Regions from separate parts of the Pseudomonas sp. BN515 genome, predicted to be linked through region 3. Evidence: predicted binding sites of a transcription regulator. Region 3 holds the regulator's gene; each other region holds the start of a gene.
What was found. Region 3 encodes sigma-54, which starts transcription at its own class of promoters, with help from an activator protein. Its sites were predicted from a motif close to ANTGGCATNNANNTTGCTNT; they were not measured.
Positions count from the first base shown of each region.

Region 1: glnK (P-II family nitrogen regulator) is a predicted target of sigma-54. The motif match lies at 5,343-5,362, and genes of this name have one in related genera.
Region 2: E8E91_RS25090 (CmpA/NrtA family ABC transporter substrate-binding protein) is a predicted target of sigma-54. The motif match lies at 1,981-2,000, and genes of this name have one in related genera.

Region 1 covers NZ_SSOH01000043.1:111,329-121,203, reverse strand. Annotated here, with positions in the region: gene E8E91_RS11750 (LysR substrate-binding domain-containing protein) at 1-371, shown strand, start outside; gene E8E91_RS11745 (TlpA disulfide reductase family protein) at 368-1,168, opposite strand; gene betT (choline BCCT transporter BetT) at 1,263-3,236, opposite strand; gene E8E91_RS11735 (YifB family Mg chelatase-like AAA ATPase) at 3,349-4,845, opposite strand; gene E8E91_RS11730 (accessory factor UbiK family protein) at 4,884-5,147, opposite strand; gene glnK (P-II family nitrogen regulator) at 5,562-5,900, shown strand; gene E8E91_RS11720 (ammonium transporter) at 5,935-7,254, shown strand; gene E8E91_RS11715 (secondary thiamine-phosphate synthase enzyme YjbQ) at 7,393-7,818, shown strand; gene sutA (transcriptional regulator SutA) at 7,895-8,209, shown strand; gene E8E91_RS11705 (HAD family hydrolase) at 8,360-9,064, opposite strand; gene xerC (tyrosine recombinase XerC) at 9,061-9,875, opposite strand, start outside.
Region 2 covers NZ_SSOH01000088.1:101,041-110,915, reverse strand. Annotated here, with positions in the region: gene E8E91_RS25095 (LuxR C-terminal-related transcriptional regulator) at 1-1,852, shown strand, start outside; gene E8E91_RS25090 (CmpA/NrtA family ABC transporter substrate-binding protein) at 2,123-3,337, shown strand; gene E8E91_RS25085 (ANTAR domain-containing protein) at 3,358-3,936, shown strand; gene E8E91_RS25080 (CmpA/NrtA family ABC transporter substrate-binding protein) at 4,441-5,724, shown strand; gene ntrB (nitrate ABC transporter permease) at 5,739-6,596, shown strand; gene E8E91_RS25070 (ABC transporter ATP-binding protein) at 6,676-7,467, shown strand; gene E8E91_RS25065 (alginate export family protein) at 7,814-9,061, shown strand; gene E8E91_RS25060 (methyl-accepting chemotaxis protein) at 9,394-9,875, shown strand, end outside.
Region 3 covers NZ_SSOH01000011.1:225,923-235,797, forward strand. Annotated here, with positions in the region: gene lptA (lipopolysaccharide transport periplasmic protein LptA) at 1-463, shown strand, start outside; gene lptB (LPS export ABC transporter ATP-binding protein) at 463-1,188, shown strand; gene E8E91_RS02305 (RNA polymerase factor sigma-54) at 1,336-2,832, shown strand; gene raiA (ribosome-associated translation inhibitor RaiA) at 2,917-3,225, shown strand; gene ptsN (PTS IIA-like nitrogen regulatory protein PtsN) at 3,236-3,700, shown strand; gene rapZ (RNase adapter RapZ) at 3,710-4,567, shown strand; gene E8E91_RS02325 (HPr family phosphocarrier protein) at 4,584-4,856, shown strand; gene pmbA (metalloprotease PmbA) at 4,923-6,269, opposite strand; gene yjgA (ribosome biogenesis factor YjgA) at 6,414-6,935, shown strand; gene tldD (metalloprotease TldD) at 6,954-8,396, opposite strand; gene E8E91_RS02345 (carbon-nitrogen hydrolase family protein) at 8,393-9,247, opposite strand; gene E8E91_RS02350 (YhdP family protein) at 9,304-9,875, opposite strand, start outside.

The DNA of each region.
Region 1 (9,875 bases), on a different contig from region 3:
CGCGCCTGCAGGCGACCGAACTGTTGCACCCGACGCCGGACCGCCGCGATTGGCGCCGCTGGCTGCAGCGCATGGACCTCAGCGAGGAGGTGTCGCTCAAGGGCGGCCAGGTGTTCGACACCCTGGAGCTGGGCATAGTCGCTGCCGCGCGGGGTTATGGGGTGTCGATCGGTGACCTGGTGATGGTGACCGAGGACGTCACCCAGGGCCGCATCGGTCTGCCCTGGCCGACAGCGGTCGCCAGTGGCGACAGCTACTACCTGGTCTGGCCCCGCGCCCGGAGTGGCCAGGATCGCCTGCGCCGGTTGCGTGACTTTCTCCAGGCAGAAGTAGCTGCCATGCAACTACCGAAGGTGGAGCTGCTGGGCTAGGGCAACTGGCGCAGCCCATGTTCGAGGCTGGCGCTGGAAAGCTCGCCCATATGGCTGTGGTTCAGCCTGCCCTTGGCGTCGTAGAAGAGGGTGGTGGGCAGGCCGAACGACCCGGTGGCCTGGCCGAGGCGATTGCCGCTGTCGAGCAGGACTTCCCGGGGAGCCAGGCCTTGTTCGGCGAGATAGCGGGTCACCGCTTCGGCGTGCTCGCCCTGGTTCACCAGCAGGAAGCGCACATCGGGGTTGGCTTTCTGCGCTGCTTCCAGCACCGGCATTTCGCGACGGCACGGCGGGCACCAGGTGGCCCAGAGGTTGACCACCAGCGGGCGGCCATCCAGTGCACGCAGGTCCACCGGATTACCCTGCAAGTCCATCAGGCTCAGCTCCGGCAGCTGGCGACTGCGCTCCAGGGCTGAGACCAGCGCCAGGCCGCTCCCCCAGAGACTTCCGCCCACCAGCACGGCGATGGCCAATGACCGGCGCAGGCCAGGTTTGCGCCAGGCGAGCCCGGCACCGATCAGGGCGGCGCTGACCAGGCCTGGCCAGAACAGGAAACCGCCATCGCGGATATCCACAAGACTCATGGGCCGTGCCGCGTACTGTTCGAAGTACTGCCCGACGAACGCCAGCCGCGCCACCAGCAATCCGCCGATCAACATGGCGAACAGCGCACCCTCGGGGTTGGCCTTGTGCCTGCGCCCGGCCAGCCAGCCTGCGAACAGCGCCGCGAAGAAACCGAGGTAGAGCAGCCCATGCTGCATGGGAATGGCGAGGGGGCCGAGGTTGAAGCTGGTCATGCCGGACTCCGTGGGACGAGGCGGCGAGTATCGCAGCCCGGCGCCCATGGGGCAGCGCCAGGCTGTGGATAAATGTTTCGGGACAGGAGTTGCCTCAGCGCACGACGTGGAGGAAGTGCAGGTGCTTCTCGTACTGGTCGAGCAGGTCACCGATCACCTCGTCGCGGCTCCAGCCCATCACGTCGTAGTCCTGCCCGCCTTCGCGCAGGTAGACCTCGGCGCGGAAGTACTTGCGCGAGTCCTGGCTCTCCTCACCATCGCGGCTGACGAAGGCCGGTAGCGGCAGGGCCCGCGGGCGCACTTCGTAGCTGAAATCCACCTCGGCGCCGTGGCCCACGTTCAGCTTGCAGCGGCCATCCTCGCCGTTCTGCACCTCGACCGTGTAGCCCTGCTTGCGCAGTTCCTCGGAGATTTCCTGGCAGGCAGGGCGCACCACTTCGTCGATGAAACGGGTGACATGGCTGCGGCGAGGGAACATCAGGATATTGCGCAGGCGCCGCTGCCAGCCGCCGTGCTGGCGCTGGGCCGGCCGCGAGAGGTTGAGCGCCTGGTAGCGGATGCCGCGTTTGGTGGCGTCCAGGCGCAGGGCCTTGAGCAGGCCCCAGGTGGCCGCCAGCAGCACGACGGCGAAGGGCAGGGCGCTGGCGATGGTCGCGGTCTGCAGGGCCTTGAGGCCATCGGCCAGCAGCAGCGCCATGGCCACGACGCCCATCAGGATCGACCAGAACAGACGCTGCCAGAGCGGGGTCACCTCACGGCCACCGGAGGCCAGCATGTCCACCACCAGGGCGCCGGAGTCGGCGGAGGTGACGAAGAACACCACCACCATCAGCACCGCCACCAGCGACAGCAGGGAGGAAAACGGAAACTGTTCGAGAAAGGCGAAGAGCGCGAGTGAGCTGTCCTGGGCCACGGTGTCCGCCAGGCTGTGGACACCTTCCTGCAGCACCATGTGGATGGCTGTGTCGCCGAATACCGTCATCCACAGCAGGGTGAAGCCGGCCGGGACGAACAGGACGCCGCAAACGAACTGGCGGATGGTGCGGCCCCGGGAAATACGCGCGATGAACAGGCCGACGAAAGGCGACCAGGACAACCACCAGCCCCAGTAGAGCAGGGTCCAGCCGCCGATCCAGTCGCTGGATTCGTAGGCGTAGAGGTTGAACGTCTTGCTGACGATCTCCGAGAGGTAGCCGCCGGTGTTCTGGATGAAGGTCTTGAGCAGGAACACGGTGGGCCCCAGGACCAGCACCACGGCGAGCAGGATTACCGCCAGCAGCAGGTTGAACTCGGAGAGGATCCGGATCCCCCGGTCCAGCCCGCTGGCCACCGACAGGGTCGCCAGGGCACAGGTGACGGCGATCAGCACCAGTTGCACGGGCACGCTGACCGGCAGGCCGAACAGGTGGTTGAGGCCGCTGTTGATCTGCAGCACGCCGTAGCCGAGGGAGGTGGCCACGCCGAACACGGTGCCGAGGATGGCAAAGATATCCACAGCGTGGCCGATGGGGCCATGGATGCGCTCGCCGATCAGCGGGTAGAGCGCCGAGCGCAGGGTCAGGGGCAGGTCGTGGCGGAAGCAGAAGAACGCCAGGATCAGCGCGACGATGGCGTAGATCGCCCAGGCGTGCAGGCCCCAGTGGAAGAAGGTCAGCTTCATGGCCTCTTTGGCCGCCGCCACCGTGTTGGCATCGCCCACCGGCGGGTTGGCGTAGTGCATCAGCGGCTCGGCAACGCCGAAGAACATCAGGCCGATGCCCATGCCGGCGGAAAAGAGCATGGCGAACCAGGTGCCGTTGCGGTAGTCGGGCTGGCTGTGGTCAGGGCCGAGCTTGATGTCGCCGAAGCGGCTGATCGCGAGGAAGACCACGGTGATGAGGATCAGCGCCACCGTGAGGACGTAGAACCAGCTGGCGTTGGTGATGATCCAGCCCTGGATGTGGCCGAACAGTGATTGCGCCTGGTCACGGGCGAGGGTGCTGTAGAGCACCAGGGCGATGATGAGAATTGCGGAGCCGAAAAAGACCGGCGGATTGAGAGTGGATTGCGAAGACGAACGTGCCTCCATTGAGCTAGCTCTCCTTGTAATCGGATGGCCGCCAAGGGCGGAAGGCGCGGCATTCTAGCAGGATGAATAGAAAAAGTCTTTTAGAGGTTCCTTGCTGATAGTTTTCAGTGGGTCACGACATTGGCTCCGGGCGGTACTGGAGCGCCTCTCCCAGGTGATGGCGGGAGATGTTTTCAACCTGCTCCAGATCGGCCAGGGTTCGTGCCACCTTGAGGATGCGGTGGGCCGCGCGCAGCGACAGGTTCAGGCGCTCGCAGGCGTCTTCCAGCCAGGCGCGGTCGTCGGCTGCGAGCAGGCAGTGCTGGCGCAGCCCCTTCAGGTCGAGGAAGGCATTGGCACAACCCTGGCGCCGGAGCTGGAGGCGCCGCGCCCGGCTGACGTCGGCGGCGGCCTCCGTGCTACCTGGACCGACACTGGTGGGCGGTTGCAGTGCAGTGGCTTCGCGGGCGACGGTCAGGTGCAGGTCGATGCGGTCGAGCAAGGGGCCGGAAAGCTTGCTGCGATAGCGCTGGATCTGCTCCGGGGTACAGCGGCAGCGGCCACCGGGATCACCAAGATATCCACAGGGGCAGGGGTTCATGGCTGCGACCAGCTGGAAGCGGGCGGGGAAACGCACCTTGTCATGGGCGCGGGCGATGACGATCTCACCGCTCTCCAGCGGCTCGCGCAGGACCTCCAGTACCTTGCGGTCGAATTCGGGGAGTTCGTCGAGGAAGAGCACACCCTGATGCGCCAGCGTGATCTCGCCGGGCTTGGGGCGGCTGCCACCACCTACCAGCGCTGCGCCGGAGGCGCTGTGGTGGGGCTGGCGAAAAGGTCGTTGGGGCCACGCTTGCAGTGGCGCGTGGCTGGCGACCGAATGGATCGCCGCCACTTCCAGGGCTTCCTGTTCTTCCAGTGGCGGCAGCAGGCCGGGCAGGCGGCTGGCAAGCAGCGTCTTGCCGGTGCCGGGCGGGCCACAAAACAAGAGGTTGTGGGAGCCGGCGGCAGCGACCAGCAAGGCGCGTTTGGCGGCCACCTGGCCCTGGACGTCGGCGAGGTCGGGGTAGGGCGGACGTTCTTCCAGCAGGCCCAGGGCCTGATAGGGGGCGAGGGGCGTATGGCCGGCGAAGTGCGCGGTCAGCTCCAGCAGGTGTCCGGCCGCCAGGACCTTGAGGCCGCTGGCGAGGCTGGCCTCCTCGGCGTTCTCCCGGGGCACCACCAGGGTGCGGCCGGCGGCGCGGGCGGCGAGTGCGGCGGGCAGTACGCCCTGTACGGGGCGCAGGGTGCCGGAAAGCGCCAGTTCGCCCAGGCATTCCACCTGTTCCAGGGCGTTGGCCGGCAGTTGGCCGCTGGCGGCGAGCACGCCAAGGGCGATGGCGAGGTCGAAGCGGCCACCGTCTTTTGGCAGGTCAGCTGGCGCGAGGTTGAGTGTGATGCGGCGGGGCGGGAAATCGAAGCCGCTGTTCAGGATCGCGCTACGCACGCGGTCCTTGCTTTCCTTCACGGCGGTTTCCGGAAGCCCTACCAGGGCGAGGGAGGGTAGGCCGTTGGCGAGGTGGGCTTCGACGGTCACGGCAGGGGCTTCGACGCCGACCTGCGCGCGACTGTGGACGATGGCCAGGGACATTGATCACTCCTTGATCGGTCCGCCGGGCCGGAGTGGTGTCACTCCGCCGGCGGCGGGTTCAGCTTGGCTTCCAGTTCCGCGACCTTGGCCTCCAGGGCTTCCAGGCGCGCGCGGGTACGGCCCAACACGACCATCTGGCTGTCGAACTCGTCGCGGCTCACCAGGTCGAGCTTGCCGAAGGCGCTCTGCAGCAGGACCTTGAACTGGGCCTCGACTTCGGCGCGGGGCAGCGGGCTGTCGCTGCTGAACAGGCGCGAGGCGGTGGAAGCAAGGGTATCGAGCAGGGCTTTGGGCGGCAGCATGGCGGACATCCGGAAGTGAATGGGCGGGAGTCTACCACGCTGCTCCTGGGCGTCGGGCCGGCTAAGGCTGGCGCACAATTTTTGAGCAATGGCCTGGGGCGCTGCGCACTGCTTTGGTGCGATACAGGTGGTGAATCGAACCCATCTGACGGGCATTGGGCCAGTATCTTCTTGAAAAAAGGCACTTTCCCAGGAGCTGGCAAGAATTCTGCTTAGAGCAGAGCGACGCATGCACTGATGCAGTTCCGGTGCACCGGGCGAGGCGGGGGAGTGTTTCGCCAGAAGCGGTTGGTTGGTGTCGGAGTCCCGAGCCAGGGCGGGCCGACGCGTTACAAAAGCCAGACACTGCGCTTAGACTTGACCCGGGTTCGTGTTTTTCCTGGGGCAAGTCAACCAAACACGGGAGAGAGTTTCATGAAGCTAGTCACCGCCATCATCAAGCCTTTCAAGCTCGACGACGTGCGCGAGTCGTTGTCTGAGATCGGCGTGCAGGGCATCACTGTCACCGAGGTCAAGGGCTTCGGACGGCAAAAGGGTCACACCGAGTTGTACCGCGGTGCGGAATACGTTGTCGATTTTCTGCCGAAGGTGAAGATCGATGTGGCCATCGCTGACGACCAGCTGGACCGCGTAATCGAGGCCATCACCAAGGCTGCCAACACCGGCAAGATCGGTGACGGCAAGATTTTCGTAGTCAATCTGGAACAGGCCATCCGTATCCGTACCGGCGAAACCGGCACAGACGCGATCTAAGCCTCCGAACCCCAACGCCCCAGGAGAAAACAACATGACTCTGCGTAAAGCCGCAGGGCTAGGAGCCCTTTTGTCCCTCGTTACCCCCGGCCTGGCCATGGCCGCCGACGAGGTTGTGCTGAACAGTGGTGACACGGCGTGGATGATCGTCGCCACTGCCTTGGTGCTGTTCATGACCATTCCCGGCCTGGCGCTGTTCTACGGCGGCATGGTGCGCTCCAAGAACATCCTCTCGGTGATGATGCAGTGCTTCGCCATCACTGGCCTGATCAGCATCCTCTGGGTGGTATACGGCTACAGCCTGGCCTTCGACACCACCGGCATGGAGCAGGGGGTGATCAACTTCAATTCCTTCGTGGGCGGCCTGTCCAAGGCATTCCTCAGCGGTCTGAACACCAGCAGCCTGGTGTACGCGATCCCTGAAAGCGTGTTCATCACCTTCCAGATGACCTTCGCCATCATCACCCCGGCGCTGATCGTCGGTGCCTTCGCCGAGCGCATGAAATTCTCCGCCATGCTGATCTTCATGGCCGTCTGGTTCACCCTGGTCTATGCCCCGATCGCCCACATGGTGTGGAGCGGCAACGGTGGCCTGATGTGGGATTGGGGCGTGCTGGACTTCGCCGGCGGCACCGTGGTGCACATCAACGCCGGTGTCGCTGGCCTCGTGGCCTGCCTGGTGCTGGGCAAGCGCAAGGGCTACCCGACCACCCCGATGGCTCCGCACAACCTGGGCTACACCCTGATGGGCGCCGCCATGCTGTGGATCGGCTGGTTCGGCTTCAACGCCGGCTCTGCCGTGGCCGCCAACGGCACCGCCGGCATGGCCATGCTGGTCACCCAGATCGCCACCGCCGCTGCCGCCCTGGGCTGGATGTTCGCCGAGTGGCTGACCCACGGTAAGCCGAGCGCCCTGGGCATCGCCTCCGGCGTGGTCGCCGGCCTGGTCGCCATCACTCCGGCCGCCGGTACCGTCGGCCCGATGGGCGCCCTGATCATCGGCCTGGTTGCCGGCGTGATCTGCTACTTCTGCGCCACCAGCCTGAAGCGCAAGATGGGCTACGACGACTCCCTGGACGCCTTCGGCGTGCACGGCATCGGCGGCATCATCGGTGCCCTGCTGACCGGTGTGTTCGCGGCGCCCGCCCTGGGTGGTTTCGGCACCGTGGAAGACATCGGCGCCCAGCTGCTCACCCAGTTCGAAGGCGTGGCCTTCACCGTGGTCTACACCGGCGTCGTGACCTTCGTGATCCTGAAGGTGCTGGACGTGGTCATGGGGCTGCGCGTCAACGAAGAGGAAGAGACCGTCGGCCTCGACCTGGCTCAGCACAACGAGCGCGGCTACAACCTCTGATCCCGATGATTTCCCCGTTCGGCAGTTGCCGGCGGGGAAGTTTGCAGCACTGCCGAAAAGGGCGCCGAAAGGCGCCCTTTGCTTTTTCATCGACCGCGCTAGAATGCCGCCCGTACGAGCCGAGACAGGTATTTGCGGATGTGGCAGCAGACCCTGATCACCTTGCGCCCGAGGCCGCGTGGCTTCCACCTGGTCACTGAGGAAATCCTCGCGGCATTGCCGGAACTGCGGCGTTATCGCGTCGGTCTGTTGCACCTCTGGCTGCAGCACACGTCGGCGTCACTGACGGTGAACGAGAACGCCGACCCTGCGGTACGCCGAGACTTCGAGCGATTCTTCAATCGACTGGTGCCCCAGGGTGAAAGCGGCTATGAACATGACTACGAAGGGCCGGACGATCTGCCCGCGCACTTCAAGGGCAGCCTGCTCGGCTGCCAGCTGAGTCTTCCCGTACGGGACGGACAACTGGCAATGGGCACCTGGCAGGGTGTCTACCTGGGCGAGCACCGTGATCAAGGCGGTGCGCGCCGGGTGTTGGCGACCTTGCAAGGCGAGGCGTCCTGAATTTTTTCCGGCAGCGTTAGAAAGCTGGCGCAGCTGGGCTATAACTAACCTGCTTTGGCAAGGCATGAGGTAGAACATGAGCGACGAAGAACTGGAACAAGACGAGCTGGAAGCGGCCGACGAGGACGACGGCGAGGAGCTGGCTGCAGCCGATGAAGGCGAAAGCGACGACGATGGCGAGGCCCCTGCCCCCTCCGGGAAGAAGGCCAAGGCTGCGGTCGAAGTCGAAGAGATGCCCAGCATCGAAGCCAAGCAGAAAGAGCGTGATGCCCTGGCCAAGGCCATGGAAGAATTCCTGGCCCGTGGTGGCAAGGTGCAGGAGGTCGAACCCAACGTGGTTGCCGACCCGCCGAAGAAGCCGGACAGCAAGTACGGCAGCCGCCCCATCTGAGGTCGGCACCCGTCGAAAGGCCCGCCATTGGCGGGCTTTTTCATGGGCGAGGGAAAAGCGGCGTGACGAGCGGGACGAAGCCGACCTTGCAGGGGGCGCCGTGCGTACCGGCAATAAACTGCGGCGTTGCGGGCGGAACGGCTTCTACCCTCAGTGCCACCTGGCCCAGCGCGCCAGTACCTCGGGCAGCTCCCGCAGACTGGTGATTTCGGCATCGGGCAACTGTTCGCCGCTCCATTCCTTGCCCAGCGGGTTGAACCAGATGGCGCGCAGGCCGGCTCGGCGAGCGCCTTCGATGTCATCCGCCGGATGGTCGCCGATGTGCACGGCTTCCCCGGCGCTGACGCCGCCGCGCTTCAGCGCTTCGAGGAAAGGCACCGGGTCGGGTTTGCCGATGCCCAGTTCCTCGGCGCAGAGGGCGAACTTGAAGTAGTCGGCCAGACCCAGGCGGCGCACGTCGGCGTTGCCATTGGTGATCACGCCCAGGCTATAGCGGATCGCGAGGCGCTCCAGGGTGGGCACGGTATCGGGGAAGAAAGTGATGCGGTGGCGTGCCTGGAGCATGGCCTGGAAGGCACCTTCGGCCAGGTCGACGGCGTCGTCAGCGGAGTAGCCGACACCCTCCAGGGCGCGGCGCAAGGTGCGGCGACGCAATTCGCTGAGGCGGTGCTTGAGGCTCGGCTCCGCAGCGAGGATCTCGCCGCGAATGGCCCAGAGGTGTTCCACCGGCAGGGTGCCCAGCGCGGGGGTGTGTTCCATCAGCCAGTCGCGCATGGCAGTTTCGGCGCCTTCGATCACCGGCCGGTTGTCCCAGAGGGTGTCGTCCAGGTCGAAAGTGATCAGCTGGATACTCATTCGTCTGCTCCCCTTCGCTTCGCCCTTGGGTGGGCCTGGTCGTAGACCGAGGCAAGGTGCTGGAAGTCCAGGTGGGTGTAGATCTGGGTTGTGGAAATGTCGGCGTGGCCGAGCAGTTCCTGTACGGCTCGCAGGTCCTGGGATGACTCCAGCATATGACTGGCGAAGGAATGCCGCAGCATGTGCGGATGCAAATGCTGGCCCAGTTCACGAACGCCGGCCTCGCGCACTCGCAGCTGAACGGCACGAGGCGTCAGGCGGCGGCCCTGTCGGCTGATGAATACCGCGCGGTCGCCCGGATTCGCTGCCGCGCGCAAGGGCAGCCACTCTTCCATGGCCTCACGGGCCTTGCTGCCCACCGGCAGCTCGCGGGTCTTGTTGCCCTTGCCGCGTACCCGCACGAGGCCCGCGGAAAGGTCCAGGCCGTCGAGGTCCAGTCCCACCAGCTCGGACAGGCGCAGGCCGGAGGAATAGAAGAGTTCCAGCATGGCCTGGTCGCGGCGGGCGATGAAATCGTCTTCCACGCCACCGTCCAGCAACTGCTGGGCTCGGTCGGCGTCGAGGGCGCGTGGCAGTCGGCGGGCGCCCTTGGGCGCGGCCAGGCCATTGGCCGGGTCGTGACGGCAACGGCCTTCGCGGATCAGGTACTGGTAGAGGCCGCGCACGGCCGACAGCAGGCGTGCGAGGCTGCGGCTGGACAGGCCGTCCTGGTGCAGCCGGGCGACGAAGCTGCGCAGGCTGCGGACGTCCAGGTCGTTCCAGTCGGCGATGCCGTACTTCTCGCACAGCGCGCGCACCTTGAGCAGGTCGC
Region 2 (9,875 bases), on a different contig from region 3:
GGTACTCGGAGTGAGCAACGCAAGGGACTTGATCGATCAGATAGAGGTGAAGCACCTATTCCTTCTCGGGCTGGATCGGGAGCGCAACTGGTACCGTTATCACCATCTGTTCGCCGACCTGCTGCGCCGTATTCTGATGGACCGATCTCCGCGCTCGGCGCAGCAGTACCATCGTCGTGCCGGTCAATGGCTGGCTGGACACGGGCGGGAGCTTGAAGCCATCGAGCATGCGTTCATCCTGGACGAACAGGAATGGGCCGGCACGTTACTGGACCGTATAAGCCCAGCGCTCTTCAGCAGCGGACAAACCACCACGCTACAGGCGCTGGCCGATCAGCTCGATGCCAACGTGATGCAACGCCTTCCTCGGCTACAGCTTGAGCTGGTATGGGACAACATCATTCGCTGGCGATTTTTCGAGGCTCGCCGCCTGCTCTTCGAGACCCAACAACTTCTTGACCCAGATGTTGTTGAGGGCAGCAGCGCCGCCAGGGAGCAGGAGCTGCTCCGTGTAACCCTGGAGCATCGCGACTGCATGCTGCAAACCTTTACCGACCAGTTACGCCCAGCCGAACGCGCCATCACAAATTGGCTGCAGGCCTATCAGCACAGCGATAGTTTCATGCTCGCCTCGGCAAAAGTTGCCTTGATAATGTGCCGGCGTGATAGCTATCAGAGTCTCGTTTCCGAGCTGGAGGTGGACGAGCTACGTCGGCTATTCCTCAACGTAGGGGCCGGCTATGGAACAGTCTTCCTGGACGTTGTCGCCGGCTGCGTCTTTGCATCGCGCGGCCAGGTTGCCACCGCGGAGCGTCTGCTCCTGTCCGCTCACGCAACGGCAATCCGTATCCAGGGACGGGACTCTTCACTCGCGTCCATGGCTGCAGCTCCATTGGTTCAGCTTTGGTATGAAACGGATCGCCTAGACGAAGCCCGCAGGCTGTTGACCGAGATTTCCATCAGTAGCTTGGACTTCGGCATCGTCGACTCCATCATTTCCCGAGTGATTACCGGCGCGCTTCTGACAAGGCTAGATGCGGGTTACACCGTGGCGCACGAGCAACTCGACGCAGCCCATCAATTTGCCATGCGATTCCAGCTGCCGCGTTTGCGCGCCCGGGTGCTGGCGGCCCAAGTGCAACTTTACGTTGAACAGGGTCAGTTGGTGCAGGCCGAGCGATTGCTTGAACGCAGCCCGGATTTCACTGCTCTCAAATCCTTATCCCCTGAGAAAGGGGCAGACAGCAGCCGAGAGAGTTTCGCAATGGCATTCGCCCGCGTTAGCCTTGAGAACGGCCAATATGCCAATGCCATACGCGTACTACGACGCTGGGCAAATCTGTTGCAGGAGCGCCAGTACAATCGGTCCTTTGTACGCGTGTCCGTATTGCTGACACGTCTGCTGTCTCGCTCTGGCGACAACCTAGCTGCGCGCCGCACATTGATCGAAGCTTTAAGCCGCTCCGAAGGACTATTTGTGCGCATCTTTGTCGACGAGGGCGAAGAGCTGTGTGGGCTACTGCTTCAGCTGAAACAATCAACAGCAGCTGATATCCCTCTGGCATGGACCAGCTATCTAGACAAACTGCTTGCGGCCTTCGGCCAACGCCCTGAAGTACCCCGAGTAACTGAGCTGGTATCCACCGATGCCAGCGCCGAGCTCCTGTCCGAACGCGAATTGGCGATCATTCGTCTAACGGCCCAAAACCTCGCCGCCAAGGAAGTAGCTCAAGCGTTGGGGCTGACGGAGAACACTGTTAAATGGTACTGGCAGCGCATCTTTGAAAAGCTTGGAGTACGAAAGCGAAAACTGGCGGTACGTGCCGCCAGAGAGCGTGGATTGATTCATTAATAAGCGAGGGGCTGGGTTATGCAGCAGCCGATACCGAATGGCAGATAACAGCCAAGTTGAGGTCGTCTACTAATCGAAGCTCCAGCAGCGCCCTCTTCCCTGCCCTCCGTTCAGTTTCATTACTGAACGATGGCACATCACTTGCTGACACCAGCACTCCGAACTCCCTCCAACGGCGGAGACAGTTCATAGACGATGGCGTCGTACCCGGTCACCAATCCCATGGCGACTGGGACGGCGCCTTTTTCGTTCAGTGGTGGGACAAACAACATGACCGACAAGAGTTGCACCCGTAACGACAACCTCGCCTGGGTCGCGGGCAGCGATGCCCCGGAAAAGCGCACAGTGAACCTGGGCTTCATGGCCCTTTCCGACTCCGCCTCGCTGATCGTCGCGGCCACCCAGGGTTTCGCCCAGCCCTACGGGCTGACCCTGGAGCTGAAGCGGCAGACCTCCTGGGCTGGCTTACGTGACAGATTATTGAGCAGCGAGCTGGACGCCGCGCACTCGCTCTATGGCCAGGTCTACGGCACCCACCTGGGACTGGGTGGCTCGCCCACCGAAATGGCGATCCTCATGGGGCTGTGTCAGAACGGCCAGGCGATCAATCTCTCCGAACCACTGCGTCAGGCAGGTGTGACCCGAGCCGACACTCTCGCCGCCCGGGTGCGTCAGCACGGTGCGAAACTGACCTTCGCCCAGACCTTTCCCACCGGCACCCATGCCATGTGGCTGCACTACTGGTTGGCGGCCCAGGGTATCCACCCGCTGGAAGATGTGAACACAGTCGTGCTTCCGCCCGCGCAGATGGTCCAGCACCTCAAGACCGGGCACATCGACGGTTTCTGTGCTGGCGGCCCCTGGGGCGCATTAGCGGTGGATGAGAAACAGGGCTTCACCCTGGCCACCAGCCAGATGATCTGGCCCGACCACCCGGAAAAGGTGCTCGCCTGCACGCGCGCCTTCGTGGAGCAGTACCCCAACACCGCCCGCGCCCTAACCATGGCGGTGCTCGAGGCCAGCCGCTTCATCGACGCCAGCGACGAGAACAAGCGCAGCACTGCCCGGCTAATCAGCGGTGTCGAGTACCTCGATGCACCACTGTCGGCCATCGAACCGCGTTTTCTCGGCGACTACGAGGACGGCCTCGGCTACGCCTGGCGCGATGCTCACCCACTGCGCTTCTTTGCCGGCGGAGAGGCGTCTATGCCCTGGCTGTCCGATGGCATGTGGTTCATGACCCAGTTCCGTCGCTGGGGGCTGCTCAGGGACGACCCGGATTACCTCGGCGTGGCCCGTCGAGTCCACCAGCTAGCACTCTACCGCGAAGCGGCCGAAGCGCTGGGCATAGCGGTCCCCGCGCACCCCATGCGCAGCTCCAGGCTGTTCGACGGCCAGATCTGGGACGGCACCGACCCGGCCGGCTACGCCCGCAGCTTCGCTATTCACGCCCACAGCGCCGCCACTGCGGCCGCTGCCCTCTGACGCCTAGAGTTGACCACTGCATGCTCCGCATTCTCCTGATCGATGACACCCCGAAGAAAGTCGGCCGTCTGCGTAATGCCCTGGTGGAGGCCGGTTTCGAGGTCATGGACGAAACCAGCCTGAGCATCAACCTGCCCGAGCGCATCGAAGCGGCGCGCCCCGATGTCGTACTGATCGACACCGAGTCCGCCGGCCGCGACATGATGGAACAGGTGGTGATGGTCAGCCGCGACCGGCCCCACCCCATCGTCATGTTCACCGACGATCACGATCCCGAGCTGATGCGCCAGGCGATCCGGGCCGGTGTCAGCGCCTACGTGATCGAAGGCATTCACACTGAGCGATTGAGACCAATCCTGGACGTGGCCATGGCGCGCTTCGAGAGTGATCAGGCCCTGCGCGCCCAACTGCTGGAGCGAGACAGCCAATTGGCCGAACGCAAACGCATCGAGTTGGCCAAGGGCCTGCTGATGAAGATGAAAAGCTGTGACGAAGAGGCCGCCTACACCTTGATGCGTCGCCAGGCCATGGGACGCCAACAACGATTGATCCAGGTAGCCGAGCAGATCATCGCCACGCACGAGATGCTTGGCGTCTGAGCGTCAACCAGAAATCGGTCAAGTCCATGAGGAGGCGAACTTGTTCGCTCCCCATGGACAGGGCCAACGCTCGCAACAATCTCTAGCCACACACAGTACGCAGGCGCACTGTGGTGCTGTCCTCCGTTGCCCCGAATACTGCACCCCGTTCCTGGCATCCGCCCCTCGCTGCCCTCTCCTGCTCCAAGCGAACCAAAACCGTTCAGGCCGCATCGGCGCCGCACGAACATGGCTCATTGCCGCCAGCTAGCCCGAAGCATTACCGCAATAGCCAAGCTACTGATTTAAAAGACAATAACGACCGAAAGTAACCTGCCAAGACCATGGCTTCGGGCTGCAGGCCAAGCTGGCAAGGCGTTTGCAATCTCACCTGCAGATTCTTGCGTAGCGCGCCAACGGCGGTGGGCCGCGGATCACGGACAACGGCGTCCGTCAGAGTTCCTTCCCCTATTAGGAGCTCTGGCGTACGCCGTTTTTGTTTTGCCCTCCATTCAGGACAACACCATGAGCGAACGTGATTCCAAAGACCCGGTGAACAGCAGTCGCCGTAACTTCCTCAAGCAATCGATCGCCATTGCCGGCACGGTCGGTGGCGTGACCGCCCTCGGCCTCTCCGCCCCCGGTTTCTTGCGCAGCGCGGCCTGGGCCGCCGGCTCGGATGCACCGGAAAAGGCCGCTCTGAAGGTCGGCTTCATTCCCCTCACCGATTGCGCCTCGGTGGTCGTGGCCGCCACCCAGGGCTTCGCTGCCAAGTACGGCCTGTCCATCACACCCAGCAAGGAAGCTTCCTGGGCGGGCGTGCGCGACAAGCTGAACACCGGCGAGCTGGATGCCTCCCACGTGCTCTACGGCATGATGTACAGCTCCCAGCTCGGCGTGGCCGGTCCGCAGAAGAACATGGCCGTACTCATGGGGCTGAACCAGAACGGCCAAGCCATCACCCTCTCTCGCCAGCTGAAGGAAGCCGGCGTGACCAATGGCGAGCAGCTCGCCGCCCATATCAAGAAAGGCGGCAACCCGCTGACCTTCGCCCAGACCTTCCCCACCGGAACCCACGCCATGTGGCTCTACTACTGGCTGGCCAGCCACGGCATCAACCCGCTGACCGATGTGAAAACCATCACCGTGCCGCCGCCGCAGATGGTCGCCAACATGCGCGTCGGCAACATGGACGGCTTCTGCGTCGGCGAGCCCTGGGGCGCGCGGGCGATCTTCGACAAGATCGGCTTCACCGCCACCACCACCCAGCAGATCTGGGCGGACCATCCGGAGAAGGTGCTGGGCTGCTCGCGCGACTTCGTCGAGCAGAACCCCAATACCGCACGCGCCCTGGTGATGGCCCTGCTCGACGCCAGCCGCTTCATCGAGGCCAGCGACGAGAACAAGAAGGCCACCGCCAAACTCATCGCCGGCAAGGCCTACGTCAACGCCCCGGTGGACGTCATCGAACAGCGCTTCCTCGGCCACTACGAGGACGGTCTGGGCAACAAATGGGAAGACAAGCACGCCATGGCCTTCTGCAAGGACTGCAACGTGAACTTCCCCTGGCTCTCCGACGGCATGTGGTTCATGACCCAGTTCAAGCGCTGGGGCCTGATCAAACAGGATCCGGACTACGCCGCCGTCGCCGCCCAGGTCAACCAGACCAAGCTGTTCAGTGAGGCGGCCAGCGCCCTCGGCCTGCCGGTTCCGGCCAGCCAGATGCGCGGCAGCACCCTGATGGACGGCAAGTTGTGGGACGGCTCGAACCCTGCCGCCTACGCCCAGTCCTTCGCCATCAAAGCCTGACCCGGGAGGTAACGATGAACGCTCCGGTAAATCCTCCGCTGCCACTGCCGGCCAAGGCCGCACCCAGCTCGCATCCACGCTTGGCCAGACCAGGCGCGGAGCTATTCAGCAACCTGGCGAGGGCGCTGGTCCCACCACTGCTCGGCCTGCTGCTGTTCATTGGCCTCTGGGCCCTGGTGGCGGCGCGCAGCGAAGGGTTGCCGGGGCCACTGTCGACCTGGCATTCGGCGCTGGAACTCTTTGCCGATCCCTTCTACGACAACGGCCCCAACGACATGGGCATCGGCTGGAACATCCTGCACTCGCTGGGCCGCGTCGGCCTGGGCTTCGGTATGGCGGCGCTGGTGGGCATACCCCTGGGCTTCGCCATCGGCCGCTTCACCTTCCTGGCCGGGATGCTCTCTCCCATCATCAGCTTGCTGCGCCCGGTGTCGCCGTTGGCCTGGCTGCCCATCGGCCTGCTGGTGTTCGAGGCCGCTGGCCCCGCGTCGATCTGGGTGATCTTCATCAGCTCGATCTGGCCGATCATCCTCAACACCGCCGCCGGGGTGGCCAGCGTGCCGCAGGACTACCTCAACGTGGCGAGGGTGCTGAAGCTCTCCGAGTTCAAGGTCCTCACCCGCATCCTGTTCCCGGCCGTATTGCCTCACCTGATGACTGGCATCCGTCTGGCCATCGGTGTCGCCTGGCTGGTGATCGTGGCGGCGGAAATGCTCACCGGCGGCACCGGCCTGGGCTTCTGGGTGTGGGACGAATGGAACAACCTCAACGTCGAGCACATCCTCATCGCCATCATCATCGTCGGCCTGGTGGGCCTGGCCCTGGAACAGAGCCTGCTGTGGCTGGCCAAGCGCTTCGATTACAACAACTGACCATTCCTGTAGGAGCGAGCTCTGCTCGCGAACCGCATTCGCGAGCAAGCTCGCTCCTACCAAGAGCAGGAGAACCCTGATGGACAAGTTCGTCGAGCTGACCGGCGTCAGCAAACACTTCGATACGCGCAAGGGTCGTTTCCAGGCCCTCAGCGACGTCAACCTCTGCATCGCCCGTGGCGAGTTCGTCTCGCTGATCGGCCACTCCGGCTGCGGCAAGTCCACCGTCCTCAACCTGATCGCTGGCCTGCTGGATGCCAGCGACGGCGGGCTGATCTGCAATGGCCGGGAAATCGACGGCCCTGGCCCTGAGCGCGCCGTGGTGTTCCAGAACCACAGCCTGCTGCCCTGGATGACCTGCTTCGGCAACGTCCATCTCGCCGTAGAGCGGGTCTTCGGCGCCCGTGAAAGCAAGGCCCGCCTCAAGGAACGTACCGCCGCGGCGTTGCAGATGGTCGGCCTGGATCATGCGGCGCACAAGCACCCCAATGAAATCTCCGGCGGCATGAAGCAGCGCGTGGGCATCGCCCGTGCGCTGGCGATGGAACCCAAGGTGTTGCTGATGGACGAGCCCTTCGGCGCCCTGGACGCCCTCACCCGCGCGCACCTGCAGGACGAGTTGCTGCGCATCGTCGGCGAGACCCACAGTACCGTGGTGATGGTCACCCATGACGTGGACGAGGCCGTATTGCTCTCCGACCGCATCATGATGATGACCAACGGCCCGGCGGCCACCGTCGGCGATATCGTCCAGGTCGAGCTGGCGCGCCCACGCGACCGCCTGGCCCTGGCCAACGATGCCCGCTACCACGAGTACCGCACCGCAGTGCTGGAGTTCCTCTACCAACGTCAGCAGCGCCCCGCCGCCTAGGTATCCGCCCTGCCCTTCGCGAAAGCCCGGCCCCGTGCCGGGCTTTCGCGTTTTGACTTGCCCGCATGCCCCATGCAGGGGCCCCCGTACCCGGCTTCGCACCCCGCCAATGCAACCTTGCCCGCGCAGGTGCATGACGTAATCGCCAAATGTTCTTGTCGCTAAACAAACATCATGTAAATCAAGTAGTTGAACAAACTGGCACAGTGCCTGCTAAGACCTTCCCCGGTCAGCACAACGGCGTGTCTGCCACTCAACCGACAACGACGTCGCGGAATCCCCTCTCCACCCGGAGCGCGGACACCGTGACGTTTTTTTTGCGCTTTTCAGACCTAGGAAGTCCGCTATGCACATGCTGAAACCCGCTCTGCTGTCGCTGGCCGTTGCCGGCACCAGTCACGCCGCCCTGGCCACAGAGGACGTTAGCAACCTGTTCACTGGGGGCAAAGCCATCCTCGATGCCCGCTACCGCTTTGAGAACGTCGACCAGAACAACAACTTGCGCGACGCCAATGCCCAGACCCTGCGCACCCGCGTCGGCTTCCAGACCGGCAAGTGGTACGGCCTCTCGGGCCTAGTGGAAGTGGACAACGTCAGCCGCCTCGGCGATGCCGCCTACAACAGCACCCGCAACGGCCAGACCAACTACGCCATGGTGGTCGACCCCGACGGCACCGAAGTCAACCAGGCCCTGCTGCGCTATGACCAGGCCTTCGGCAGCGCCGTGCTGGGCCGCCAACGCATCAACCTGGACAACCAACGCTTTGTCGGCGGCTCGGCCTGGCGGCAGAACGAGCAGACCTACGACGCTGCACTGGCCCAGCTCAAGCCCCTTGATGGCCTGACCCTGACCTACAGCTACCTGGACAACATCAACACCATTTTCGGCCCGGAAAACGGCCGCTTCGATAACCGTACCAACCCCGCCAACATCGAAGGCCACAGTCACCTGTTCAATGCCCAGTACCTGGTGCGGCCGGAACTCGCAGTGACCGCCTACAGCTACCTGCTCGGCCTGGACAACATTGCGACCACTGCGACCTCCCCACTGGGCAGCCTGTCCAGCCGGACCAGCGGCCTGCGCCTGAACGGTGCGCTGGCCGGTTTCAGCTATGCGCTGGAGTACGCACGCCAGCAGGACTACGCCGACAACCCGCTGGACCTGGACAGTGAGTACTACCTGGCGGAGCTGGGGTATGTCTTCAACGGCGTACAGCTCAAGGGCGGCTACGAGGTACTGGGCGGCGACAGCGGCCCCGGCAACCGAGCGTTCCAGACGCCGCTGGCAACCAAGCACATCTTCCAGGGCTGGGCCGACCAGTTCCTCACCACGCCGGCTGACGGCATCGAGGACGCCTACCTGGGGTTCACCGCGCCATTGGCCGGCGGCAGCCTGCAAGCCTGGTACCACGACTTCGACACCGAGCAGGGCAGCGACAGCTACGGCAGCGAGATCGACCTGTCCTACGCCCATCCGATACCAGGCGTGAAAGGTCTGGTCGGACTGCTCAAGTACGCCAGCTACGACTCGGATGATCGAGCCCGCACGGTCGATACCGACAAGCTCTGGGTGCAGGTGCAATACACCTACTGACCGTAACGGCTGGGTACATCGGTGTGCGGGCGTCTTGCCCCCACACCGATCCTGCTGGACGTCTCGCGAGGACGCAGCACAACCATGAACAACGGACAGTCTTCACTTCACGTGGGAATCCAACCATGAGCAATCTCGCTGACTCCCGTGTAACTGGAATCGAAGGAGCGACCAGACTCGTTCAGGACCTCCAGCGAACGCCTCGGCAATGGACAACCTATCCGCCATTCGAGCCAGGTATCGCCCTCGTCGCCAGCATTCAGCATGGTGCATGGGTCCCCATCGGTACCGCGCTTGGCGCGGCGGCCTGCGCGCATGCAGGTCAGCCGACAATGGCATTTGGGCTTGTTCTGGGAACACTCTACCTGGGCATTTCCCTACATCTGCACCAATTGCGCCAGCGCTACAGCGAGGCCTTCTGGTTCGACGAACTGGCACGCCTGCTCCGTACCCAATCCGCCAACGATCAAGCCACCCTGCTGGTCGAGTGCAGTGAACGTCTGCGCGGCAATGATCGCCTGAACAGTGAGGTGCGCTTCGCCAGCCAGGCACTGGAGCAGTTGGCGCAGAAGGCCAATGTCCAGGGCGGCGAGCAAAGCCAGCGAGTGAACATGATCGCAGCCGCGAGCGAACAGATTGAACGCAGCCTGGCCAGCGTGGACGAAATGGCCAGCAGCGCCCGCTCGGATTTTGCGGCCGCCCATGCCCAGGGCGAGGACGGCTGCCGGGCGGCGCGGGAACTGGGGACCGGGATGGCTGACATCCGCAGCAGCCTGGGCGACACCGCCCGAGCGGTGACGCAATTGCTGCAAAG
Region 3 (9,875 bases):
GCCCACGGACCGCGACCAGCCGATTCGCGTACAGGCCGATAGCGCCGAGCTCGATGACAAGCAGGGCGTCGCGGTTTACCGCGGCAACGTCGTGATCACCCAGGGCACCCTCAAGATCACCGGCGACACCGTTACCATCACTCAGGACGCCAATGGCGACGTCGAGGTCTTCACCTCGGTCGGCAAGCCCGCGTACTACGAGCAGAAGCCATCAGTCGACAAGCAGATCGTCAAGGCCTACGGCCTGACCATCCAGTACTTCGCCGCCAATGAGCGCATCATCCTGCTCGACCAGGCCAAGGTCGTACAGGAAGGCAACACGTTCGAAGGCGAGAAGATCGTCTACGACACCCAGCGCCAGATCGTGAACGCAGGCCGCGCCACCGGCGGTAACGTGACCACTCCGCGTCCGCGGATCGACATGGTCATCCAGCCGAAGAAGAAAGAGCAGAAAGCACAGTAATGGCGACTCTCAAAGCCCAGCACCTGGCCAAGAGCTACAAGAGCCGCCAGGTGGTCCGCGACGTCAGCCTGTCCATCGACAGCGGTCAGATCGTCGGCCTCCTCGGCCCGAACGGCGCGGGCAAGACCACCTGCTTCTACATGATCGTGGGCCTGGTCAAGGCCGACCAGGGACGCGTCCTGATCGACCAGCAGGACGTCACCCACCAGCCGATGCACGGCCGCGCCCGTGCCGGCATCGGCTATCTGCCGCAGGAAGCCTCGATCTTCCGCAAGCTCAGCGTGGCGGACAACATCATGGCGATCCTCGAGACCCGCAAGGATCTCGACCGCGCCGCACGCCGCAAAGAGCTGGAAAGCCTGCTGCAGGAATTTCATATCAGCCACATTCGCGACAGCCTCGGCATGAGTCTGTCGGGTGGCGAGCGTCGTCGTGTGGAAATCGCCCGCGCGCTGGCCACGGCCCCCAAATTCATCCTGCTGGACGAACCCTTCGCCGGCGTGGACCCGATTTCCGTCGGCGACATCAAGCAGATCATCCATCACCTCAAGGCGAAGGGGATCGGTGTACTCATCACCGACCACAACGTCCGCGAGACCCTGGACATCTGCGAGACCGCCTACATTGTCAGTGACGGACAACTGATCGCCGAAGGTGATGCGGAAGCCATCCTGGCCAACCAGTTGGTGAAGGAAGTCTACCTGGGCCACGAGTTCCGCCTGTAGTTTCCCGCAACCACGCCTACAAGACGGGTTGCGCGGGCTAGGAAAATCCTTCAAGGTCAGGCATATAATTTGCTTCCTGGTGGCGCCCCGGCGCCCTGTAGTGGATGGCGCGCGAGCGCCGGCGAATAAGGTGCTAAGCCCTCTGCCATGAAACCATCGCTAGTCCTCAAGATGGGCCAGCAGCTGACGATGACCCCGCAGCTGCAACAGGCCATTCGCCTGCTCCAACTCTCCACCCTGGACCTCCAGCAGGAGATCCAGGAAGCGCTCGAGTCCAATCCGATGCTCGAGCGGCAGGAGGATGGCGACGATTTCGACACCTCTGACCCCATGGCCGAAGGCGACCAGCAGCCCAATTCCGGCAGCCAGGAAACCAGCTTTCAGGAGTCCAGCGTCGAGACCAATGCCGAAGCCATGGAAGATGGCGAGTGGCACGAGCGCATCCCCAGCGAACTCCCCGTCGACACGGCCTGGGAAGACGTCTACCAGACCAGCGCCAGCAGCCTGCCGACCAACGATGACGACGAGTGGGATTTCACGTCGCGCACTTCGGTTGGCGAGAGCCTGCAGAGCCACCTGCTCTGGCAACTCAATCTGGCGCCCATGTCCGATACCGACCGCCTGATCGCGGTCACCCTGATCGATTGCATCAACAACGACGGTTACCTCGAAGAGTCTCTTTCCGAGATCGTCGAAGCCTTCGATCCGGAGCTCGGCATCGAGCTGGACGAAGTCGAAGTCGTCCTGCATCGCATCCAGCAATTCGAACCCGCCGGCGTTGGCGCCCGCGACCTGCGCGAGTGCCTGCTCCTGCAATTGCGCCAGCTGCCTCCGGGCACTCGCTGGCTGGCCGAGGCCCAACGCCTGGCCGGTGACTTCCTGGACCTGCTCGGCAGTCGCGATTACAGCCAGCTGATGCGCCGCATGAAGGTCAAGGAAGACGAACTGCGCCAGATCATCGAACTGATCCAGGGGCTTAATCCGCGCCCCGGCTCCCAGATCGAAGCCAGCGAACCCGAATACGTGGTGCCGGATGTGATCGTCCGCAAGCACAACGAACGCTGGCTGGTGGAACTGAACCAGGAAGCCGTACCGCGCCTGCGGGTCAATCCGCACTATGCCGGATTCGTCCGTCGCGCCGACTCCAGCGCCGACAACACTTTCATGCGCAATCAGCTTCAGGAAGCGCGCTGGTTCATCAAGAGCCTGCAGAGCCGCAACGAGACGCTGATGAAGGTCGCCACCCAGATCGTCGAGCATCAGCGCGGTTTCCTCGAATACGGCGACGAGGCGATGAAGCCTCTGGTCCTGCACGACATCGCCGAAGCCGTGGGTATGCACGAGTCCACCATCTCGCGCGTGACCACCCAGAAATACATGCACACTCCCCGCGGAATCTACGAGCTGAAGTACTTCTTCTCCAGCCACGTAAGTACTTCGGAAGGCGGCGAATGCTCGTCTACCGCAATCCGCGCCATCATCAAAAAACTGGTCGCAGCGGAAAATCCGAAAAAGCCGTTGAGCGACAGCAAGATCGCTGGTTTACTGGAAGCACAGGGCATTCAAGTGGCCCGTCGCACAGTAGCCAAGTATCGCGAATCCCTTGGGATTGCCCCTTCCAGCGAACGAAAGCGACTGATGTGACGCGGAAATTGACCCACGCCAAAGTGTTCCGGTGGCAGGCCCGTTAGCCTGTCTCTTATACACGGGCAATAAGGAGAAAGCGGTATGCAAGTCAACATCAGTGGACATCAACTGGATGTGACCGACGCCCTGCGCAACTACGTTGTCGAGAAGTTCGACCGTCTGGAGCGCCACTTCGACCGAATCACCAACGTTCAGGTGATCATGCAGGTCGAAAAACTCAAACAGAAAATCGAAGCCACTTTGCACATCGCCGGCGGCGAAGTCGTTGCCAACGCGGAGCATGAAGACATGTACGCCGCCATCGACCTGCTTACCGACAAGCTTGATCGCCAACTGATCAAGCACAAGGAAAAGCAACTAAACCGCCAGCAGGGTGCCACCGCCCGCTGACCCCTCCTCTATGATCCGACTTGAGCAAATCCTGACCCCCGGCCGTTCCCTGGTGAACGTGCCGGGTGGCAGCAAGAAACGTGTACTGGAACAGATCGCCAAGCTGGTCGCTCGCGACCTTCCCGACCTCGACAACCAGGACATCTTCGAAAGCCTGGTAGCGCGGGAGAAACTCGGCTCCACCGGTTTCGGCAACGGCATCGCCATTCCCCACTGCCGCCTCACTGGCTGCACGTCGCCCATCAGTGCCGTGCTGCGCCTTGACGCTCCAGTCGATTTCGACGCCATCGACGGCGCCCCGGTTGACCTGCTGTTCGTGCTGCTGGTCCCCGAAGCTGCCACCGATGAACACCTTGAACTGCTCCGCCAGATCGCCAGCATGCTCGACCGCAGTGATGTGCGCGAGCGCCTGCGCCAGGCTTCCGACAGCACCAGCCTCTACCAGGTGGTAGTGGACGTGCAGAGCGGACGCTAAGGTTCTTCCATGCGCCTGGTCATCGTCAGCGGCCGCTCCGGGTCGGGCAAGAGTACCGCCCTCGATGTTCTCGAGGACCACGGTTTCTACTGCATCGACAACCTGCCCGCTGGCCTGCTTCCCGAACTTGCCGAACGGGCCCTGCTGCACACCGAGCTACTGGAACCCCAGGTCGCCGTGTCCATCGACGCACGCAACCTGCCCAGCCAGCTGCAGCGTTTTCCCGAGTTGCTCAGCGAGGCCCGCAATCGCCACATCAAGTGCGACGTGCTGTACCTCGATGCCGACCACGACACGCTGCTCAAGCGCTTCTCGGAAACGCGCCGGCGCCACCCACTGACCAATGACAACCGCTCCCTGGCCGAAGCCATCCGGGACGAGGAAGTGTTGTTGGCGCCCATCGCCGATCTCGCCGACCTGAAGATCGACACCACGCACCTCAACCTCTATCAGCTACGCGACAGCATCAAGCTGCGCCTGCTGAATCAGCCCGAACCCGGCACTGCTTTCCTGATCGAGTCCTTCGGCTTCAAGCGTGGCATGCCGGTCGACGCCGACCTGGTGTTCGACGTGCGCTGCCTGCCAAACCCTTACTGGAAGCCGGAGCTGCGGGACCATTCGGGACTCGCGCCGGCTGTCGCCGAGTACCTCGCCGGGCAGCCGGATGTCGAAGAGATGTATCAGGATATCCTCGGCTATCTGAGCAAATGGCTGCCGCGCTTCGCCGCCAGCAATCGCGCCTACGTCACGATCGCCATTGGCTGCACTGGGGGCCACCACCGTTCGGTCTATGTTGCCGAGCGTCTGGGGGCGGCGCTGAAACCCAGTTTGAAGAATGTCCAGGTTCGCCACCGCGACCTCAGTTAGAAGGATTGGAAACGCGATGCCAGCCTGCGAGATCACCATCATCAACAAACTCGGCCTGCACGCCCGGGCCGCAGCGAAGTTCGTCGGGGTGGCCGGTCGCTTCCCTTGTCAGATCCGCGTGGGCCGCACTCCCGAGAGCCTGGTGGACGGCAAGAGCATCATGGCCGTGATGATGCTGGCCGCCGGCAAGGGCACTCCCATTCACCTGCACACGGAAGGCGATCAGGACGACGACGCCCTCAATGCGTTGATCGAGCTGATCAACAACAAGTTCGACGAAGGTGAATGACCGTCATCTGCTCCAATGAAAAACGCGCCCATCTGGGCGCGTTTTTCGTTCTGGAAACAGGCAGCCTCAGCTACCGGCCACCGTCATTTTCTCGATGAGCACCGAGCCGGTGCGGATGTTGCCGCGCAGTTCCAGATCGCTGCCCACGGCGAGGATCTGGCGGAACATGTCCTTGAGATTGCCGGCGATGGTCACTTCCTGCACCGGGAACTGGATCTCTCCGTTCTCCACCCAGTATCCGGCGGCACCACGGGAATAGTCCCCGGTCACCATGTTCAGCCCCTGCCCCATCAGCTCGGTCACGAGCAGTCCGCGCCCCATGCGCCGCAGCAGCGCTGTCTGGTCCTCCTGGCCGTGGCTGACGAAGAGGTTGTGTACGCCGCCGGCGTTGGCCGTGCTGGGCAACCCCAGCTTGCGCCCGGAGTAGGTGCCGAGGATGTAGGAAACCAGTTCGCCTTTCTCGACGAAGGGCTTGGCGTAGGTCGCCAGGCCGTCGTTGTCGAAGGCGGCACTGGCCATGGCGCGCGGGATATGCGGGCGCTCGTCGATGGACAGCCACTCGGGGAACAGACGCTGGCCCAGGGCGCCTTCGAGGAAGGAGGACTTGCGGTACAGGTTGCCGCCGGAAATGGCGCCGAGGAAGCTGCCGAACAGTCCGGTCGCAAGCTCTGCGGCGAACAGCACTGGCACTTCGCAGGTGGGTACCGGCCGCGCGCCCAGGCGAGCGGCAGTACGTTCGGCAGCGCGGCGACCGATGCTGGCCGGATCGGCGAGCTGGCTGCCAATACGGCTGACGTCGTACCAGTAGTCACGCTGCATCTGCCCCTGCGCCTCGGCGATCATCACGCAGCTCAGGCTGTGACGGGTGCTGGCGTAACCGCCGACGAACCCGTGGCTGTTGCCATAAACGCGGCAACCCTGATGGGTATTGAGCGTGGTGCCGTCCGCCTTGCTGACGCGTTTGTCGGTCTCGAATGCCGCCGCCTCGCAGATCAGCGCCTGCTCCACGGCCTGTTCGGGCGTGATCGCCCAAGGATGGTATAGGTCGAGTTCCGGCATGTCGCGGGCCATCAGGGCCGCGTCGGCGAGACCGGCGCACTCGTCCTCGGAAGCATGTTTCGCGATGGCCAGGGCTGCAGCCACGGTTTCGCGGATCGCATCCTCGCCGCTCGCCGAGGTGCTGGCCGAGCCTTTGCGCTGGCCGACATACAGGGTGATGCCGAAGCCCTGGTCGCGATTGAATTCGACTGTTTCCACCTCGCCCTGGCGAACACTGGTGGACAATCCCTGCTCCACTGAAACAGCCACCTCACACGCACTGGCGCCCTGGCGCCGGGCTTCGGCGAGGATGCGTTCGACCCGCGCCTGCAATTCCGGCAATGCTTCCGGGCCGACCACTTCTACTTCACTCATAGCCACTCCAGTTCAAAAATTCTTCGACGCGGCAGGCGCAACCGGGCGCCTTGCCGCACGTACCGCGCTCCGGCGGCGCCAGCCGGGCCGGACAACGCGGCCCCGACTGGTTATCATGGCGGCGTTTCCAACTGGACCACCCCCATGGCTGAATTCTTCGACGACGACTTCTCCGGAGAGAAGAGCAAAACCCAGGTCAAACGCGAGCTGCATGCCCTGCAGGAACTCGGTGAGCGCCTGACCACCTTCAAGGCCGACGTACTGGCCAAGCTGCCGCTGACCGACGCCCTGCAAAAGGCCCTGGCGGAAGCGCCGAAGCACAAGGCACACGTCGCCCGCAAACGGCACATCCAGTACATCGGCAAGCTCATGCGCGAGCAGGACGTCGAAGCCATCGTCGCCCTCATCGACCAGCTCGACAGCTCCACCCGCGAGTACAACGAGCGTTTCCACGCCCTGGAACGCTGGCGTGACCGCCTGATCGAAGGTGGCGATGCCGCCCTGGAGAGCTTCGTCGCCGACTACCCGGATACCGACCGTCAGCACCTGCGCGGCCTGATCCGTCATGCCCAGCACGAAGCGGCCCACAACAAACCGCCGGCCGCCGCGCGCAAGGTGTTCAAATACATCCGCGACCTGGACGAATCCAAACGCGGCTTGCGCTGATCCTTCCGGGGGCCGCCATCAGGCCCCCGTCCCACCTACGGTAATCGCGTCGATCTTCAGGGTCGGCTGACCCACGCCCACCGGCACCGACTGACCGTCCTTGCCGCAGGTACCCACGCCACTATCCAGTGCCAGGTCGTTGCCGACCATGGACACCCGGCTCATGGCCTCGGGGCCGTTGCCGATCAGGGTCGCGCCCTTCACCGGGGCCGTAATCTTGCCGTTCTCGATCAGGTACGCCTCGCTGGTGGAGAAGACGAACTTGCCGCTGGTGATGTCCACCTGGCCACCACCGAGATTCGCGCAGTAGATGCCTCGTTCCACCGACGCGATGATCTCCTGCGGGTCGCTCTTGCCGGCCAGCATGTAGGTGTTGGTCATGCGCGGCATCGGCAGATGCGCATAGGACTCACGGCGACCGTTGCCGGTGCGCGCCACCTTCATCAGGCGCGCGTTGAGCTTGTCCTGCATATAACCCTTGAGCACGCCATTCTCGATCAGCGTGGTGCACTGGGTCGGGGTGCCTTCGTCGTCGACACTGAGGGAACCGCGGCGGTAAGCCAGGGTACCGTCGTCCACGATGGTGCAGAGGCTGGAGGCGACCCGCTCGCCGATACGGCCGCTGTACGCCGAACTGCCCTTGCGGTTGAAGTCGCCTTCCAAACCGTGGCCCACGGCTTCGTGCAGCAACACCCCGGACCAGCCTGCGCCCATCACCACCGGCAGGGTGCCGGCCGGTGCGGGAATGGCTTCCAGATTGACCAGGGCCTGGCGCAATGCCTCACGGGCGTAGCCCATGGCGCGATCTTCCTGGAGGAAGTAACGATAGTCGGTACGCCCGCCACCGCCGTGCCCACCGCGCTCGCGGCGACCATTCTGCTCGACGATCACGCTGACGTTGAAACGCACCAGCGGACGGACATCGGCACCCAGGCTACCATCGCTGGCGGCGATCAGGATGCGCTCCCAGACACCGGCCATGCTCACGGTGACCTGTTTGATACGCGGGTCCAGCGCACGGGTGGCGGCGTCGACCTGTTTCAGCAGCTCCACTTTCTCGGCGCGGCTGATCACATCCAGCGGGCTGCCGGAGTCGTAGAGGCGGGTGATCTGTGGACTGGCAAATGCCTGGACCCGGCCCTCCTGCCCGGCTCGCGAAATCGAACGCGCGGCCCGCGCCGCCTGGCGCAGGGCATCGGCGGTGATGGCATTGCTGTAGGCGAACCCCGTCTTCTCGCCGGACTGGGCACGCACGCCCACCCCCTGGTCGAGGTTGAAGCTGCCTTCCTTGACGATGCCGTCTTCCAGCACCCAGGACTCGGAAATCTGCCCCTGGAAATAGAGGTCGGCGGCATCGATACCAGGGCCGGCCAACTCGCCGAGGATCTCAGGCAACTGCTCGATACTGAGGTCACCAGGCGCCAGCAGATGCTCGCTGACGGACAACAAGAGGTCGCTCATAACTTCTCCGTACGCGCCGGCCCGGGAACGGCCGGCGTCATGAATCTTCTGTGGGTGCTCACGGGCATGCGCTGGCGAATGGCCGCCTGTTCGTCGGCGTCACGCCGGGCGAGCAAAACGGCCTCACCTCTGGGCTGTTCAGCCAGCACCCGCCCCCAGGGATCGACAATGGCCGAATGGCCGAAGGTTTCGCGCGGACCGGGATGTATCCCACCCTGCCCCGCCGCCAGCAGGTAGCACTGGGTTTCGATGGCGCGGGCGCGCACCAGCACTTGCCAGTGGGCCGCCCCCGTAACGGCGGTGAAGGCGGATGGCGCGCTGATCAGCTCGGCGCCGGCTTCGCGCAGGGCGCCATAGAGTTCGGGAAAACGCAGGTCGTAGCAGACGGTCAGGCCGAGCCGACCCACCGGGGTGTCAGCCACCACCACCTGGGCACCATGGGCGTAATCGTCCGACTCGCGATAGCGACCGCGCGTGTCGGCCACGTCGACATCGAACAGGTGGATCTTGTCGTAGCGCGCGGCTCGTTCGCCGTGCTCGTCGATCAGCAGGGAACAGGCGTTGGCCTTGTCCGCCGGCCGTTCGTCAGGTGGTAGTGGCAGGGTGCCAGCCACTATCCACAGTTTCAGATCACGGGCCGCCTGGCGCAGCCAGGGCAGGATCGGCCCACGGCCTTCGGCTTCGGCACGCCCGAGGTCGGCCAGGTCGCGGCGGCCGATGGCCGCAAAGTTCTCCGGCAGCACGGCCAGGCGGGCGCCGCCTTCGGCAGCCTGCTCCAGCAAGCGCCGGGCATCGGCGAGGTTGGCCAGGACATCGTCCTGGCTGACCATCTGAATCACGGCAAGGGACATCGGAATCTCCGCACAAGGCATGGGATGCATGCTAACCCAAGCCACGAAAGCTCGCTTCAACGAGACTTTTCAAATGGCTTTTCGAAGGTGATCTTGGGGTTCTTCCACGAACCTTCAACCTTGTATTGCACACTGGCGAAGCGCGCCACCTTGTCGCCCAGCAGCTTGTCGACCACGAACAGCGCGCCACCGATGGCAGGCGCACCGACGATCAGCGCCGCCAGAGGCAGGTTGTTGGTCACCGGCAGGGTTACCAGCAGCTTGGCGTCGATGCGATCGGCGGCAAGGTCCAGGGTGCCGTCCAGCTCCAGGCCACTGGACGGGCCTTCGAGCGTGATGGGTTTACGAGTGACGAAGCGCCCATCGCTCCCCACCAGCAATCCCTTGACCCGGTCGTAGGCCAGCCCCTTGCCCAGCAGGTCGGAGAAGTCCAGGCGCAGGCGGCGACCGATGGAGTTGAAGTTGAGCAGGCCGAACACCCGCAGAGCTTGGGCACCGCCCTCCACTTCGACGAACTGGCCGTTGCGCAGGCCGGCGTCCAGGGAGCCGGAGTAACGCTTGAGACTGACCCAGGCCGGCGACCCCGGCCAGCGCCCGTCGGCATCCAGGCGGAAGCGCTCGCTGGTGG